Regions from separate parts of the Pseudomonas sessilinigenes genome, predicted to be linked through region 1. Evidence: predicted binding sites of a transcription regulator. Region 1 holds the regulator's gene; the other holds the start of a gene.
The links. Region 1 encodes FliA, which starts transcription of late flagellar genes. Its sites were predicted from a motif close to CTAAAGTTTNNNNNNNNNNNGCCGNTAA; they were not measured.
Positions count from the first base shown of each region.

Region 2: C4K39_RS25665 (methyl-accepting chemotaxis protein) is a predicted target of FliA. The motif match lies at 3,735-3,762, and genes of this name have one in related genera.

Region 1 covers NZ_CP027706.1:1,797,411-1,804,726, forward strand. The annotation lists gene flhA (flagellar biosynthesis protein FlhA) at 1-1,733, shown strand, start outside; gene flhF (flagellar biosynthesis GTPase FlhF) at 1,745-3,067, shown strand; gene fleN (flagellar synthesis regulator FleN) at 3,186-4,016, shown strand; gene fliA (RNA polymerase sigma factor FliA) at 4,013-4,753, shown strand; gene C4K39_RS08510 (chemotaxis response regulator CheY) at 4,920-5,291, shown strand; gene C4K39_RS08515 (protein phosphatase CheZ) at 5,322-6,110, shown strand; gene C4K39_RS08520 (chemotaxis protein CheA) at 6,123-7,316, shown strand, end outside.
Region 2 covers NZ_CP027706.1:5,576,803-5,584,118, reverse strand. The annotation lists gene C4K39_RS25680 (copper resistance system multicopper oxidase) at 1-484, opposite strand, end outside; gene C4K39_RS25675 (nuclear transport factor 2 family protein) at 707-1,144, shown strand; gene C4K39_RS25670 (SRPBCC family protein) at 1,145-1,600, opposite strand; gene C4K39_RS25665 (methyl-accepting chemotaxis protein) at 1,674-3,668, opposite strand; gene C4K39_RS25660 (hypothetical protein) at 4,118-4,651, shown strand; gene C4K39_RS25655 (aldo/keto reductase) at 4,704-5,699, opposite strand; gene C4K39_RS25650 (LysR family transcriptional regulator) at 5,815-6,729, shown strand; gene C4K39_RS32025 (hypothetical protein) at 6,813-6,941, opposite strand; gene C4K39_RS25645 (hypothetical protein) at 7,113-7,301, shown strand.

The sequences.
Region 1 (7,316 bases):
TCATGATCATCAACTTCGTGGTGGTGACCAAGGGTGCGGGGCGGATCTCCGAGGTGAGCGCGCGCTTCACCCTGGACGCCATGCCCGGCAAGCAGATGGCCATCGACGCCGACCTCAACGCCGGCCTGATCGACCAGAACCAGGCCAAGGCGCGCCGCGCCGAAGTCGCCCAGGAAGCCGAGTTCTACGGTTCCATGGACGGTGCCAGCAAGTTCGTTCGCGGTGACGCCATCGCTGGCCTGCTGATCCTGTTCATCAACCTGATCGGCGGTATGGCGGTCGGCATGTTCCAGCACAACATGACCTTTGCCGACGCGGGTCGGGTCTATGCCTTGCTGACCATCGGTGACGGTTTGGTGGCGCAGTTGCCTTCGCTGCTGCTGTCCACCGCGGCGGCGATCATGGTGACCCGGGCCTCGGGTTCCGAGGAAATGGGCAAGCAGATCAATCGCCAGATGTTCGCCTCGCCCAAGGCGCTGGCCGTCGCCGCCGCGCTGATGGCGGTGATGGGGTTGGTGCCGGGCATGCCGCATGTGTCCTTCCTCAGCCTGGCGCTGGTGGCAGGTGGTGCGGCCTACCTGGTCTGGAGAAAGCAGCAGCAGGCCAAGATCCGGGCCGAGGAAGAGGTGCAGCGCCAGCAGGAACTGCTGCCATCTCCGGCGCGGGCCATGGAAACCAAGGAGCTGGGCTGGGATGACGTGACTCCCATCGACATGATCGGCCTGGAAGTCGGCTACCGCCTGATTCCCCTGGTGGACCGCAACCAGGGTGGGCAGTTGCTCGCGCGGATCAAGGGCGTGCGCAAGAAGTTGTCCCAGGACCTGGGATTCCTCATGCCCACCGTGCATATCCGCGATAACCTGGACCTGGCGCCCAGCGCCTATCGCCTGACCCTGATGGGCGTGATCCTGGCCGAGGCCGAGATCTACCCGGATCGCGAACTGGCGATCAACCCGGGGCAGGTCTACGGCACGCTCAATGGCATCGCCGCCCGGGACCCGGCCTTCGGCCTGGAAGCGGTATGGATCGAGATCAGCCAGCGGCCCCAGGCCCAATCCCTGGGCTACACCGTGGTGGACGCCAGCACCGTGGTCGCGACCCACTTGAACCAGATTCTGTACAAGCATTCCAGTGAGCTGATCGGCCACGAGGAAGTCCAGCAACTGATGCAGCTGCTGGCCAAGAGTTCGCCGAAGCTGGCCGAGGAGCTGGTGCCGGGCGTGCTGTCGTTGTCGCAGTTGCTCAAGGTGCTGCAGGCGCTGTTGGCCGAGCAGGTGCCCGTGCGGGACATTCGCAGCATTGCCGAGGCCATCGCCAACAATGCCGCTAAGAGTCAAGATACTGCCGCTTTGGTGGCTGCGGTCCGCGTCGGACTCTCGCGCGCCATTGTCCAAAGCATTGTAGGTACTGAGTCCGAGCTGCCTGTGATCACCTTGGAGCCAAGGTTGGAACAAATTTTGCTCAGCAGTTTGCAGAAGGCAGGACAAGGCCAGGAAGAAGGCGTTCTGCTCGAGCCAAGCATGGCAGAAAAGCTGCAGCGTTCGCTGATCGAAGCGGCGCAGCGTCAAGAGATGCAAGGTCAACCGGTGATCCTGTTGGTTGCAGGTCCGGTCCGCGCCATGCTCTCGCGGTTCGGTCGCTTGGCCGTTCCGGGTTTGCATGTGCTGGCGTACCAGGAAATTCCTGACAACAAGCAAGTGACCATCGTTGCGACAGTAGGGCCCAACGGCTGAGGTAGTGGGTTATGCAAGTTAAGCGTTTTTTCGCCGCCGATATGCGTCAGGCCATGAAGCTGGTTCGTGATGAGCTGGGCGCTGAGGCTGCCATCATCGGCAACCGCCGGATCGCCGGTGGTGTCGAGCTGACGGCGGCGCTGGATTACAAGTTGTCGGCACTGTCGCCGCGGGTTCCGAACATGGAGCTCGAGGACGAGCTGCGCAAGACTCAGTCGCGGATCGTCACGGCCCAGGCCGAACTCAGCCTGCGCAGCGAGGGCGACAGTACCTCGATGACCAACCGTCAGTTGTTCGCCGGCCTGCCGTTGACCGCCGCCGAGCCCCTGATCGAACCGACCCTGACCGAGCGCCCGCGCCCGGCGCCAGCCCCTGCTGCACCGGCGGTGGACAATCGTGCCCTGGATTCGATGCGTTTCGAGCTCAACGGCCTGCGCGAGCTGCTGGAAGTCCAGCTGGGCTCCCTGGCCTGGAGCCAGTTGCAGGGCAGTCGTCCGGAGCAGGCCAATCTCTGGCGCCGGCTGCAGCGCATTGGCCTTTCCGGCCCGCTGGCGCGCGACCTGCTGGCCTTGATCACCGATATCGACGAGCCTCGCCAGGCCTGGCGCATGCTCCTGGCCCACCTGGCGCGGATGATCCAGACACCGGAGCTCGAGCCTCTGGAAGAGGGCGGGGTGATTGCCATGGTCGGCCCGGCCGGCATGGGCAAGACCACGACCCTGGCCAAGCTGGCGGCGCGCTATGTGCTCAAGTACGGTGCGCAGAACATCGCGCTGGTGAGCATGGACAGTTATCGCATCGGCGCCCAGGAGCAACTCAAGACCCTGGGGCGGATCCTCAATGTCTCGGTGACCCATGTCGACCCTGGCCAGTCCCTGGCCCAGGCCCTGGACCCACTGTTGCGCAAGCGCGTGGTGCTGATCGATACCGCCGGCCTGCAGGCCAGCGATCCGGCGCTGCGCATGCAACTGGAAAGCCTGGCCGGTCGCGGTATCCGGGCGAAGAACTACCTGGTGCTGGCCACCACTAGCCAGAAGCAGGTGCTGACCGCCGCCTACCACAGCTACAAGCGCTGCGGCCTGGCCGGTTGCATCCTGACTAAACTGGATGAAACGGCCAGTCTTGGCGAGGTATTGAGCCTGGCCATCAGTCACGAACTGCCGGTTGCCTATCTGACCGATGGGCCGCGGATTCCTGACGACTTGCATCTGCCCCGCCGGCATCAGTTGGTGAGCCGCGCAGTGAGCGTGCAGATGCAGGAAGAACCCAGCGAAGAGGCCATGGCCGACATGTTCGCTGACCTGTACCACAATCCGGCCAAGCGGGTCGGTTGAGGTACTCATGGATAGATTGCAGCGTATCTACATCGATGGTCTGCCAGGCACTGTTCCAATGGTGAACACGCAGCCAGTTATGTGGCCCCGTCTAAGTAAGACAAGGTAAAGAAAGAACATGGGCAGCATGCATCCCGTACAGGTGATTGCGGTGACCGGCGGCAAAGGTGGCGTCGGCAAGACTAATGTGTCAGTGAACTTGTCCCTGGCTCTGGCTGAGCTCGGCCGGCGGGTGTTGCTGCTGGATGCCGACCTGGGATTGGCCAATGTCGATGTCCTGCTGGGACTGACCCCCAAACGTACCCTGGCCGATGTCATCGAAGGGCGCTGCGAGCTGCGCGATGTGCTGCTCCAGGGCCCGGGCGGCATCCGTATCGTGCCGGCAGCCTCGGGCACCCAGAGCATGGTGCACCTGAGCCCGGCCCAGCATGCCGGCCTGATCCAGGCCTTCAGCGACATCGGCGACAACCTCGATGTGCTGGTGATCGACACTGCTGCGGGTATTGGTGACTCGGTAGTCAGTTTTGTCCGCGCGGCCCAGGAAGTGCTGCTGGTGGTCTGCGACGAGCCGACCTCGATCACCGATGCCTACGCCCTGATCAAGCTGCTCAACCGCGACTACGGCATGAACCGTTTCCGGGTCCTGGCCAACATGGCCCAGAGCCCCCAGGAAGGGCGCAACCTGTTTGCAAAGTTGACCAAGGTCACTGATCGGTTCCTGGACGTGGCCTTACAATATGTCGGCGCAGTTCCCTACGACGAAAGCGTGCGCAAGGCCGTGCAAAAGCAGCGTGCGGTCTATGAAGCCTTTCCTCGTTCGAAATGTGCATTGGCGTTCAAGGCCATCGCGCAAAAAGTCGATACCTGGCCATTGCCGGCGAACCCTCGCGGGCACCTGGAGTTTTTTGTCGAGCGGCTAGTGCATCAAACAGCGGGACCGGTGCTATGACTGCCAGTGGCTACAACCTCTACAAGAAGTCGGCGCGTGACAGCCAATACGAACTGATCGAGCGCTATGCGCCCCTGGTCAAGCGTATTGCCTATCACCTGTTGGCGCGGTTGCCGGCCAGCGTCCAGGTGGAAGACCTGATCCAGGCCGGGATGATCGGTTTGCTCGAAGTGTCGACCAAGTACGACGCGAGCAAGGGTGCGAGTTTCGAGACCTACGCGGGTATCCGTATCCGCGGTGCGATGCTCGACGAGGTTCGTAAAGGCGACTGGGCCCCGCGTTCGGTGCACCGTAATACGCGCATGGTCAGTGATGCCATTCGCGCAATTGAAGCTAAAACCGGTCGTGACGCTAAAGATCACGAGGTTGCGGCCGAACTTCAATTGAGCCTCGATGATTATTACGGGATTTTGAACGACACCCTGGGCAGCCGACTGTTCAGTTTCGACGACCTGTTGCAGGACGGCGAACACGAAGGGCTGCACGAGGATGGCGCCAGTGCTCATCTCGAGCCGTCACGGGACCTGGAGGATGAACGCTTCCAGGCCGCGTTGGCGGATGCGATTGCCAATTTGCCGGAGCGCGAGCGACTGGTGTTGGCGCTGTACTACGACGAAGAGCTGAACCTCAAGGAAATCGGTGAGGTCCTGGGGGTCAGCGAATCGCGGGTCAGCCAGTTACACAGCCAGTGCGCGGCCCGCTTGCGGGGGCGTTTGGGGGAGTGGCGAGCGCGCTGACAGGCAGTGTGGGGACACTGCGCCCAAGACCGGTCGGGCCTTGTGCCTGGCCGGTTTTGCAGTATGTGCTCCATGCAGTCGTTGCGTGTTATGCCGGATTGATTGAATGGCGTATCCAGGTACTGGATGCGTTTAAGACTGCTTGGAGGTCGAATTGGACAAGAACATGAAAATCCTCATCGTTGATGACTTCTCAACGATGCGGCGGATCATAAAAAACCTGTTGCGTGATCTGGGTTTCACCAACACGGTCGAGGCCGACGATGGCACCACTGCCATCCCGGTTCTCAACAGCGGGAGCATCGACTTTCTGGTAACGGACTGGAACATGCCGGGCATGACCGGTATCGACCTGCTGCGTCATGTGCGCGCCGATGAAAAACTCAAGCACCTGCCGGTACTGATGGTCACTGCCGAAGCCAAGCGTGAGCAGATCATCGAAGCCGCCCAGGCCGGCGTAAACGGCTATGTCGTCAAACCATTCACGGCCCAGGCGCTGAAAGAGAAGATCGAGAAGATCTTCGAACGCATCGGTTGAGATGCGTAGCCATTGCGCCACGGGGGAGCTATGGAGCATAACGAATCTTCACTGGGCGACTTTGAGTCGACCCTGAAAAAACATGCGCTGGAGCTGGTCGAAAGCCTGGAAAAGGGCAAGTTCGGCGAAGCTGTGCAACTGATCCATGAGCTCAATCAGACCCGTGACCGCGGCCTGTACCAGGAAGTGGGCAAGCTCACCCGCGAGTTGCATAGTGCGATCGTCAATTTCCAGATCGATCCGCACATGCCGCAAGCCGAGGAAGTTTCACAGATCACGGATGCCACCGAGCGCCTGTCCTACGTGGTCCGGCTGACGGAAGCCGCGGCCAACCGCACCATGGACCTGGTGGAGAGCAGCACCCCGCTGGTCAACGGCCTGAGCAGCGAAGCCCAGGCGTTGAGCGTGGACTGGGGGCGCTTCATGCGGCGCGAGGTCGGGGCCGAGGAGTTTCGCGAGCTGGCGCGTCGGGTCGACAGTTTCCTGACTCGTAGCGAACAGGAGACCCGTACCGTCTCGGGCCACCTCAACGACATTCTTCTGGCGCAGGATTACCAGGACCTTACCGGCCAGGTGATCAAGCGCGTGACCCAGTTGGTCACGGAAGTCGAAAGCAATTTGCTCAAACTCGTCTTGATGGCCAGCCAGGTCGATCGTTTCGCCGGCATCGAACATGACCGTGCCTCGATCCTAGCGGAAAAAGATCCGCAAAAACATCTCGCTAAGGGTGAAGGTCCGCAGATTCATGCCGATAAACGGGAAGACGTTATGTCCGGTCAGGACGATGTAGACGATTTGCTTTCCAGCCTTGGATTCTAGGAGCACCCATTAATGAGCTTCGGCGCCGATGAAGAGATCCTTCAGGATTTCCTGGTTGAGGCCGGCGAGATTCTAGAGCAACTGTCCGAACAACTGGTCGAGCTGGAAAGCCGGCCGGATGATGCGGATCTGCTCAACGCAATTTTTCGCGGTTTTCACACTGTTAAAGGGGGCGCCGGCTTCCTCCAGCTCAACGAGCTGGTGGAGTGCTGCCATATCGCCGAGAACGTCTTCGACATCCTGCGCAAGGGTGAGAGGCGTGTCGATTCGGAACTGATGGATGTGGTGCTCGAAGCGCTGGACACGGTGAACAGCATGTTCGGCCAGGTCCGCGAGCGTTCCGAGATCACTCCTGCGACACCTGAACTGCTTTCCGCCCTGGCCCGCCTGGCTGAGCCGGCTGGTGCCGAACCCGCCCCCGAACCGGTGGTGGAAGAGGTGGTGGAAGTGGTAGCGGAGCCTGCGGCCGAAAGCCCGTCGGGCGATATCACCGACAATGAATTCGAACTCCTGCTCGACTCGCTGAGCGCTGCCAAGGCCGAAGCCGAGGCTGCACCTGCTGCTGCGCCAGCGGTTGAGGGCGAAGCGGCCAGTGATGAAATCACCGATGCCGAGTTCGAGTCCCTGCTGGACCAGTTGCATGGCAAGGGCCAGTTCGCCCCCGATGCCATCGCACCTGCCGCGGCCAGTGCCGACAGCGGCGCAGCCGCCGGCAGCGATGAAATTACCGATGATGAATTCGAAGCCTTGCTCGATCAGCTGCATGGCAAGGGCAACTTTGCCGTTGACGCGCTGGAATCGGCCGTGGCCGCCGTTCCCGCTACGCCGGCAGCCAGTGCCGCCGCCGCGGGCAGCGACCTGATCAGCGATCACGAATTCGAATCCCTGCTCGACGAGCTGCATGGCAAAGGCAAGTTCTCCGACACCCCGGGGACAGCCAAGCCCGCGGCCCCGGCAGCGGCTTCCGCACCGGCTGCGCCATCCGCCCCGGCCGCCGCTGCGGTGGCCAAGCCAGTCGCGCCGAAAGCCGAAGCCAAGGCCGAAGCGCCGAAGCCAGCCGCTGCCCCGGCCCCAGCCCGCGCAGCGGCTGCGGCCCCGGCGGAAAAGCCTGCCAGTGAAGCAGAAACCACGGTGCGCGTGGATACCGCGCGCCTGGACGAAATCATGAACATGGTGGGCGAGCTGGTGCTGGTGCGTAACCGCCTG
Region 2 (7,316 bases), 3.1 Mb from region 1:
GGGCGTCGATCACCAGGGGGCCGTAGACCCCGGCCTGCTCCTGCAACCCGGAGTGGCTGTGGTACCAGTAGGTGCCGTTCTGCCGGACCTGGAAGCGGTACTCGTAGAGCCCGCCGGGGGCGATGCCCTGGAAGCTCAAGCCAGGGACACCGTCCATGTTGGCTGGCAGGAGAATCCCGTGCCAATGGATCGAGGTGTCCTGTGCCAGGCGATTGCGTACGCGCAGGGTGACGGTGTCACCTTCGCGCCAGCGCAGCAGCGGACCGGGCAGGCTGCCGTTGATGGTCATGGCGGTGCGCGGCTGGCCGGTGAAGTTGACCGGCGATTCGCCGATGAACAGATCGAACTGCTGGCCGCTCAGCTCCAGGGGTTGGCCACCGGTACCCAGCGCCCAGACTGGAGAGCGCCAGAGATCGCTGCCGGCCAGCACTCCGGCGGCGGCCAGGCCTTTGATGAAGCTGCGTCGAGTGGGGTTGCCATGCATGCCGATTAGGTCCTGTTTGTCCTGGATTTCAGGTTGAGGCAGAGACTAATCAGCTACGGCTGTCAGCAAACTGAGGGGCAGGTTACAGATTTGTCAGCGCGATCCTATTCAAGGAAAGGCTTGTAGCGGTGAAGGACTGTGGGGTTATAAATGCCCAGGGTCATGGCTCCTGGCTGCCCGATGTTTTCCCGAGACTGGAGAGGTCCCACGAGGCGATACCTGATGTTGCTGGTGTTGGTGTGTTTTTGCGCTCCAGCCCTGGCGGAGCATAGCCCCCTGGAGCAGGAGAACCGGCGCAAGGTGCTGGCGTTCTACCAGTTGGCCCTGAACGACAAGGACTTCGCCGCCGCCCGACCTTACCTGGGCGATCACTACATTCAGCACAACCCCGGCGTCAAGGACGGTATCGAGGGGTTTCGGGAGTTCATCGAGTTTCTGCGCGAGCACTATCCAACGTCGCGCAGCGAGGTGCGCCAGGTGTTCGTCGATGGCGACCACGTGATAGTGCAGGTCAAGAACACCGGTCGCGAGCCCGGGGTGGTCAGGTCGATCATCGATATCTATCGCCTGGAGCAAGGCCGGATCGTCGAGCATTGGGATGCCACCCAGGTGCTGCCGGACAAGACGCTGAACAGCAACGGGGTGTTCCCGGGGGACTGATCAGCCCGGTGGGGCCTCGAGCACACGCTTGAGATTATCCAGGGCCTGGCTGGACAGGCGCTCCATGCGCGAGCGCAGGCCACCCAGGTTGAGATCGGTGGAGAAGTGCAGGGTACGCTTGAGGAGCGTGCCATCGCCTTGCTTGCGCAGTTGGTAGTCGATGCTGCCATCCAGTGGCGCGGAGCTGAAAACGGCCCTGAACTCCCGGGGCAGCACGGCGCTGGTCACTCGATAGCTGAGTTGGACCTGCAGCCCCAGCAGGTCGATGATTTCGCTGAACCGGTGGCCGGCTGGCAATGAGCCGCACAAGCCGGTGTCGGCCCGCAGGGAGCCGGGGTTCCATTCATGCCAGCGATCCGGCTGGGACAGGTAGTAGTAGACCGTGTCGATGCCGGCAGCGATGTACCGCTGCTGGCTGATGTATTCACCCGTCAAGTGGGGCTGGCGCTGGCCCATGACGCACCTCCTTGTGACCGGAGCTGCAAATATAGCTGCCCTCGCGCACTGAATCGGGAGGGCGCTCGACCGTTCAGCGGACTTTGAAGCGTCCCATCAAGGCACTGACTCGCGAGTTGGCCTGCAACAGGCTCTGGGTGTTGTCTTCACTGGCCTGGCCGCTGCGTACCAGCTCCTCGACCATATGTCGGATGCTCACCATGCTGCGGTTGATCTCTTCGGTAACGGCGCTCTGTTGCTCGGCGGCGGTAGCGATCTGGGTGCTCAGGCTGTTGATCTGGCTCACCGAACCGGCCATCTCGTCCAGGCCGGCGTTGACCCGGGCCGTGGCGTCGGCTGCCGACTGGCAGCTGGCCTGGGTGTTCTCCATGGCGGCAACCGAAGAGCTGACGCCCTGGGTCAGGCGGCTGAGCATTTCGTTGATCTCTGACGTGCTGGCCTGGGTACGGGCGGCCAGGGCTCGTACTTCATCGGCTACCACGGCGAAGCCGCGACCTTGTTCCCCGGCGCGTGCCGCTTCGATGGCCGCGTTGAGGGCCAGCAGGTTGGTCTGGCCGGCGATGGCGCCAATCACGCCAAGGATTTCGGTAATGCGCTGGGCATCTTGTTGCATGGCTTCGACTTTCTGGGTCGCGCTGGCCACTTCCTCGACCAGGGCGATCACGCTGCCCGAGGCTTGGCCCACCACCTGTCGCGAATGTTCGGCATGCTCATTGGCACGCTGGGTGAAGGCTGCGGTCTCGGCGGCATTGGCCGCGACACTGTCGGCGGTGGAACTCATCTGGGTAATGGCAGTGACGGTCTGGTCGGTTTCCGAGGCATGTCGGGCCAGGATCTGTCCGGTCTGCTGCGAGGTCCGCTGCAACTGATGCAGGCTGTCGGCCATGGCATCAGTGGCCTGGGTCACTTCGCCGATCATGTCTTGCAGGTAGCTGATGAAGCGGTTGATCGAGTGACCAATGGCTCCCAGTTCATCCTCGGCACGGATGGTGATGCGCCGGGTCAGGTCGGCATCGCCAGTGGCCAGGGCATCGATATTGGCCTTGAGGGCTTTCATTCGTTGCACCAGTTGGCGGATGGCATAGATCTGCAGCAGTACCAGCAGCAGCACCATGGGTAATTGCAACAGGCTCAGGGTGCTCAGCACATCGTCGCGCTGGGCGGTGATCAAGCGGGTTGGCAGGGCGCTGGCAAGGAACCAGGGAGTGCCTTCGATGGGACGCATGAAGAAGGTGCTGGCCACGCCGCCGTTGTCGAACTCCAGGCGTTGCAAGCCACTATCGTGCTTGCCCAGGGCTTGCTGCACCTGGGCCGCGAAGGGCGAGGCGGGGGCCAGTTCGCTGATGTTCTTCAGGACAATCGGGCTATTGATCCGCGAGCTGTTGCTGATGATCTTGCCATCGGCCTCGACGATCAGCATCTGGGCGCCCAGGGCCTGTTCCTGGCGAGCGACCAGCTCGTTGAAAAAGCCCAGGGTCACATCGATGGTCGCCACGCCATAGGCGGCGCCGTCGCGGCTGATCGCCATGGCGCAGTTGGTGCGCGGTTCGGCACTGGCGTCATCCTTGTAGGCCGCAGCCCAGGCACAATGGCCCGCTGGGCTCTGCAGGCCGCCCTTGTACCAGGCCTGGTCGTAATAGTTGGGCGCGGCGTCACTGTTCCAGAAGGTATTGACCTTGAGCTTGCCCGAGCCATCGCGGTGCCAGAAGGTGCTGTGCTTGGCGCGCCCCGGAGTGCGCTGGCCGGGCAAGGGCCAGATGCCGCCACCGAAGACCTTCTGCTCGCCGTATTGGTCCACCAGTTCTGGCAAGACGCGGTCGATGCTGTCGCTGTCGAGCAGGGGGATGGTCTGGGTGATGCTGCGTTGCTGGGCCTGGACCTTGTTCAACTCACCCTGGATGCGTTCTGCCACCTCGGCGATGCGATCGAGGGCGACTTGTTCTTCGGTGTGGCGCAGCTTGGGGGCTACCAACTGGCCGATGCCCAGCACGGTGAGTACCAGCATCAAGACAATGAACAGGACCAGGAACAGCGTGTAGCGGGTTTGAATCGTGCGCAAAGCGGGCATGGGACCTGTCCTTACCGAGCGTTTCTTATTCTTTGGGGGCTGCACCTTGCTAGGGGCATTCATAAGTTGTCGGCACGAATCCAGGGCTCTTTAGGACGTTTGTCCAAAAAGTTTGAATTTATTAGCAAAGAGTCTGCCGGAATGCTGAGCAGGTGCTGGATTTTTCAGGCTTGATACCTTTCAGATAGCCAAAATCGATCCAGGGAAGGTTTTTTGAAGTGCTGAGACCCTTTAAATACGGGCCTTTGGGAGATCGTGTCGAAAATGTACGAAAATTGTAAATTGTGGAAATAAATCATTGGCGATGATTGTTTCGGCGTTGATACTTGCGTCCATTCAGATGTTTCAATACAGCAGTTACCCTGTTTGAGTAGCTTATCCAGGACTTTTCGCAGAGTCCGAAGATAGCCCGCAGGGGAATTGGAAAGCCGGACTACAGGAGTATCAGTATGGCAATCGGATACGTTGGGGGCTGGAGCAGCAAGGCCGGTCTATTGAACCAGAGCGGTGGCGACGTGAAGAAAGTCCCGCAAAGCGCCAAGGTCCGGCAGATCCTGGGCCAGGTGGGGCAGAACCCTACGGTGCTCGATGTCCGCAAGATGGATCAGCTCAAGCTGCACAAGCAAATCAAGGGTTTCGATCCGACCAACGTCACTATCAAGTCCTTGGGGAGCATGAGTACCTTCCTCAAGAACAACGGTTTGATCTCGGACGTGACGGCGTTGAACCTGATCAATGCCGGTGACAAGTTCGACCGTTTTGGCATCCCGAAAAATCCTGAGGAGTCGTTCAACGCCCTGGAGTATTTCGCGATGAAGCTCGACGACATCCAGAACAACAACCTCAAGGGCAACAAGTACGCCAACTACCTGATCCCTGAGTACAAGAAGGCCATCTACGTCCTGCAGAGCTTGCAGAACTACGGCAAGGGCAACGGCACTACGGTGCCCAACAAAGACGGCTCCACCTCCGCCAAGGCCTGAGTCGGGCTAAAAAAGGCCGGGGCGCTTTACCAGCGACCCCGGCCTTGTCGTTTCAGCGATTGAGCAGGGCCATCACCTCTTCGCTGTAGCGAGTGCCGGCGGTGGCTTGCGGGCTGAAGATGCGGCCCAGCGACGCCAGGTCGTCGGCGCTCAGGCGCACGTCCAGGGCCGCTACGTTCTCCTCCAGATAGCGCCGCTGCTTGGTACCGGGGATGGGTATCAGGTATTCACCCTGGGCCAGGACCCAGGCCAGGGCCAGTTGCCCAGCGCTGACCTCCTTCTGTATCGCCAACTGCTGCACCTGTTCCACCAGGCGCAGGTTGCTCTGGAAGTTCTCTCCCTGGAACCGCGGGTTGAAACGCCGGTAATCATCGGCAGCGAAGTCGTCCGGGCTCTTCAGGGCGCCGGTGAGAAAACCCCGGCCCAGCGGGCTGTAGGGAACGAAAGCGATGCCCAGGCGCTGGCAGGTGGCAAGGCAGTCGTTTTCCTCGGGGTCGCGGCTCCACAATGAGTACTCGCTTTGCAGGGCGCTGATGGGGTGGACCTTGTGCGCTCGTTCCAGGGTGCTCGCCGAGGCTTCGCTCAGCCCCAGGTAACGTACCTTGCCGGCTTTCACCAGTTCGGCCATGGCACCGACGGTTTCCTCGATGGGGACCTCGGGATCGATGCGGTGCTGGTAATACAGGTCCAGGGTATCGACTCCCAGGCGTCGCAGGCTGCCATCGATGGCGGCGCGCACATATTCCGGGCGGCCATCGACCTCGCGGGCAGAGGGTTTGCTGGGGTCGCGGACAATGCCGAACTTGCTGGCCAGGAACACGTGCTCGCGTTTGCCGCGAATCGCCTGGCCGATCAGCTCTTCGTTGCTGTGGGGACCGTACATGTCGGCGGTGTCCAGCAGGGTGATGCCCAGCTCCATGGCTCGATGCAAGGTGGCGATGGACTCCCGGGGATCGCTGCCGGTGGTGTAGAAGTCGCTCATGCCCATGCAGCCCAGGCCTATGGCGGAAACCTGCGGGCCGTTACGGCCCAATTGTCGAGTGTGCATTGTCGGATACTCCGATGGTGGGGGATGGCGCTATTGTGCTGCTCGACAAAATTCGGATAAACAGGCAAAAATCACTATCACTATTATTATTTTCTAAACAATTATCGGAGGAGTGATGGACCGTTTCAACGCCATGCGTGTCTTCACCCGGATCGTCGAACTCGGTGGTTTTGCCCGGGCTGCCGACAGCCTCCAGTTGCCCAGGGCTTCGGTGACCATCCTGATCAAGCAGCTGGAGGCCTACCTGGGGGTGCAGTTGCTGCACCGCACCACTCGCCAGGTCAGTCCGACCCTGGATGGCGTCGCCTATTACCAGCGTTGCGTGCGCCTGCTGGCGGACCTGGAGGAAACCGAGGCCGTGTTTTCCCAGGATCGTCGTAATCCGCGGGGTACGTTGCGGGTCGATATGCCGGCCGGAGTTGGTCGCCTGATCCTGATGCCGGCGCTGCCGGAGTTCTCCGCTCGCTATCCGTTGATCGAGTTGGAGATCGGCCTCAACGATCGCCCGGTGGACCTGATTCGCGAGGGGGTCGATTGCGCTTTGCGCGGTGGCCCGGTCCTGGATGACCGCCTGGTGGCAAGACCCTTGGCGCAGATGCCCCAGGTCACCTGCGCCAGCCCTGGCTACTTGCGGCAGTACGGTATTCCGCGGTCTCTCGAGGATCTGCAAGGGCACCGGATGGTGGAGTATTTTTCCAGCGTCTCCGGCAAGCGCTATGGCCTGGAGTTTGTCCAGGATGGGTTGTTGCGGGAGGTCGAGCTGCCCAGGCAGGTCTCGGTCAACAGTGCCGACGGTTACCTGGCGGCTTGCGAGGCTGGCTATGGATTGGTGCAGGCGCCGTACTACCATGCTGCCCACTCGTTGCAGGCGGGGGCCTTGCAAGAGGTGCTCCAGGCTTATGCGCCGCCGCCCTTGCCCTTGACCGCGCTCTATCCGCCGCAGCGCCAGCTCTCTACCCGGGTACGGGCATTCGTCGATTGGCTGGTGGAGCTGTTCGCCCGCCAGGGCCATTGCCCCGCCAGGCCTTGAGCCTGGCGCAGGCAGCAAAACGCCCGCAGCAGGGCGGGCGTTGGTCAAGTGGGCGGGGATGGCCGATGGCTTGGCCGGATGACTTAGCGGTGGTAGTAGCCGGGGCCACCACCGTAGTAACGGTGATGCCAGCCATCGCGGGGCATGATGATGCAACCCGACAAGGTCAGTATGGCCAGCAGGGGAATCAGCAGTGTGATTCGACGAAGCATTTCTCGATCCTCAAAGGCACAGGGAACATGACAAGGCGGGGAGGAAGAAAAATCTCCAGCGCGCCTGTACCATGTGACCCCGATTTGCCCCGCACATCCCCGTATCCGGGTATGTGCTTGGCATTGGCCTTGATACACAGCGGATACAATTTCAGCTTCAGGATTCCGGCAATGACCCAGTCACAACGTTTGAAATATTCGATTCTGATTTCCCTGGCAGTCCTGGGAATCATGTTTGGCCTTTCCTACCTACAGAACAGCGGCGTCATCAGCGAGAAGACCTTCCAGTACATCGCCATCGCCGTGGCCGTTATCGTGGTGGTGATCAATGGCGTGATGCGGCGCAAGGTCAAGCCTTGAGCCCGTGCCGGGCGG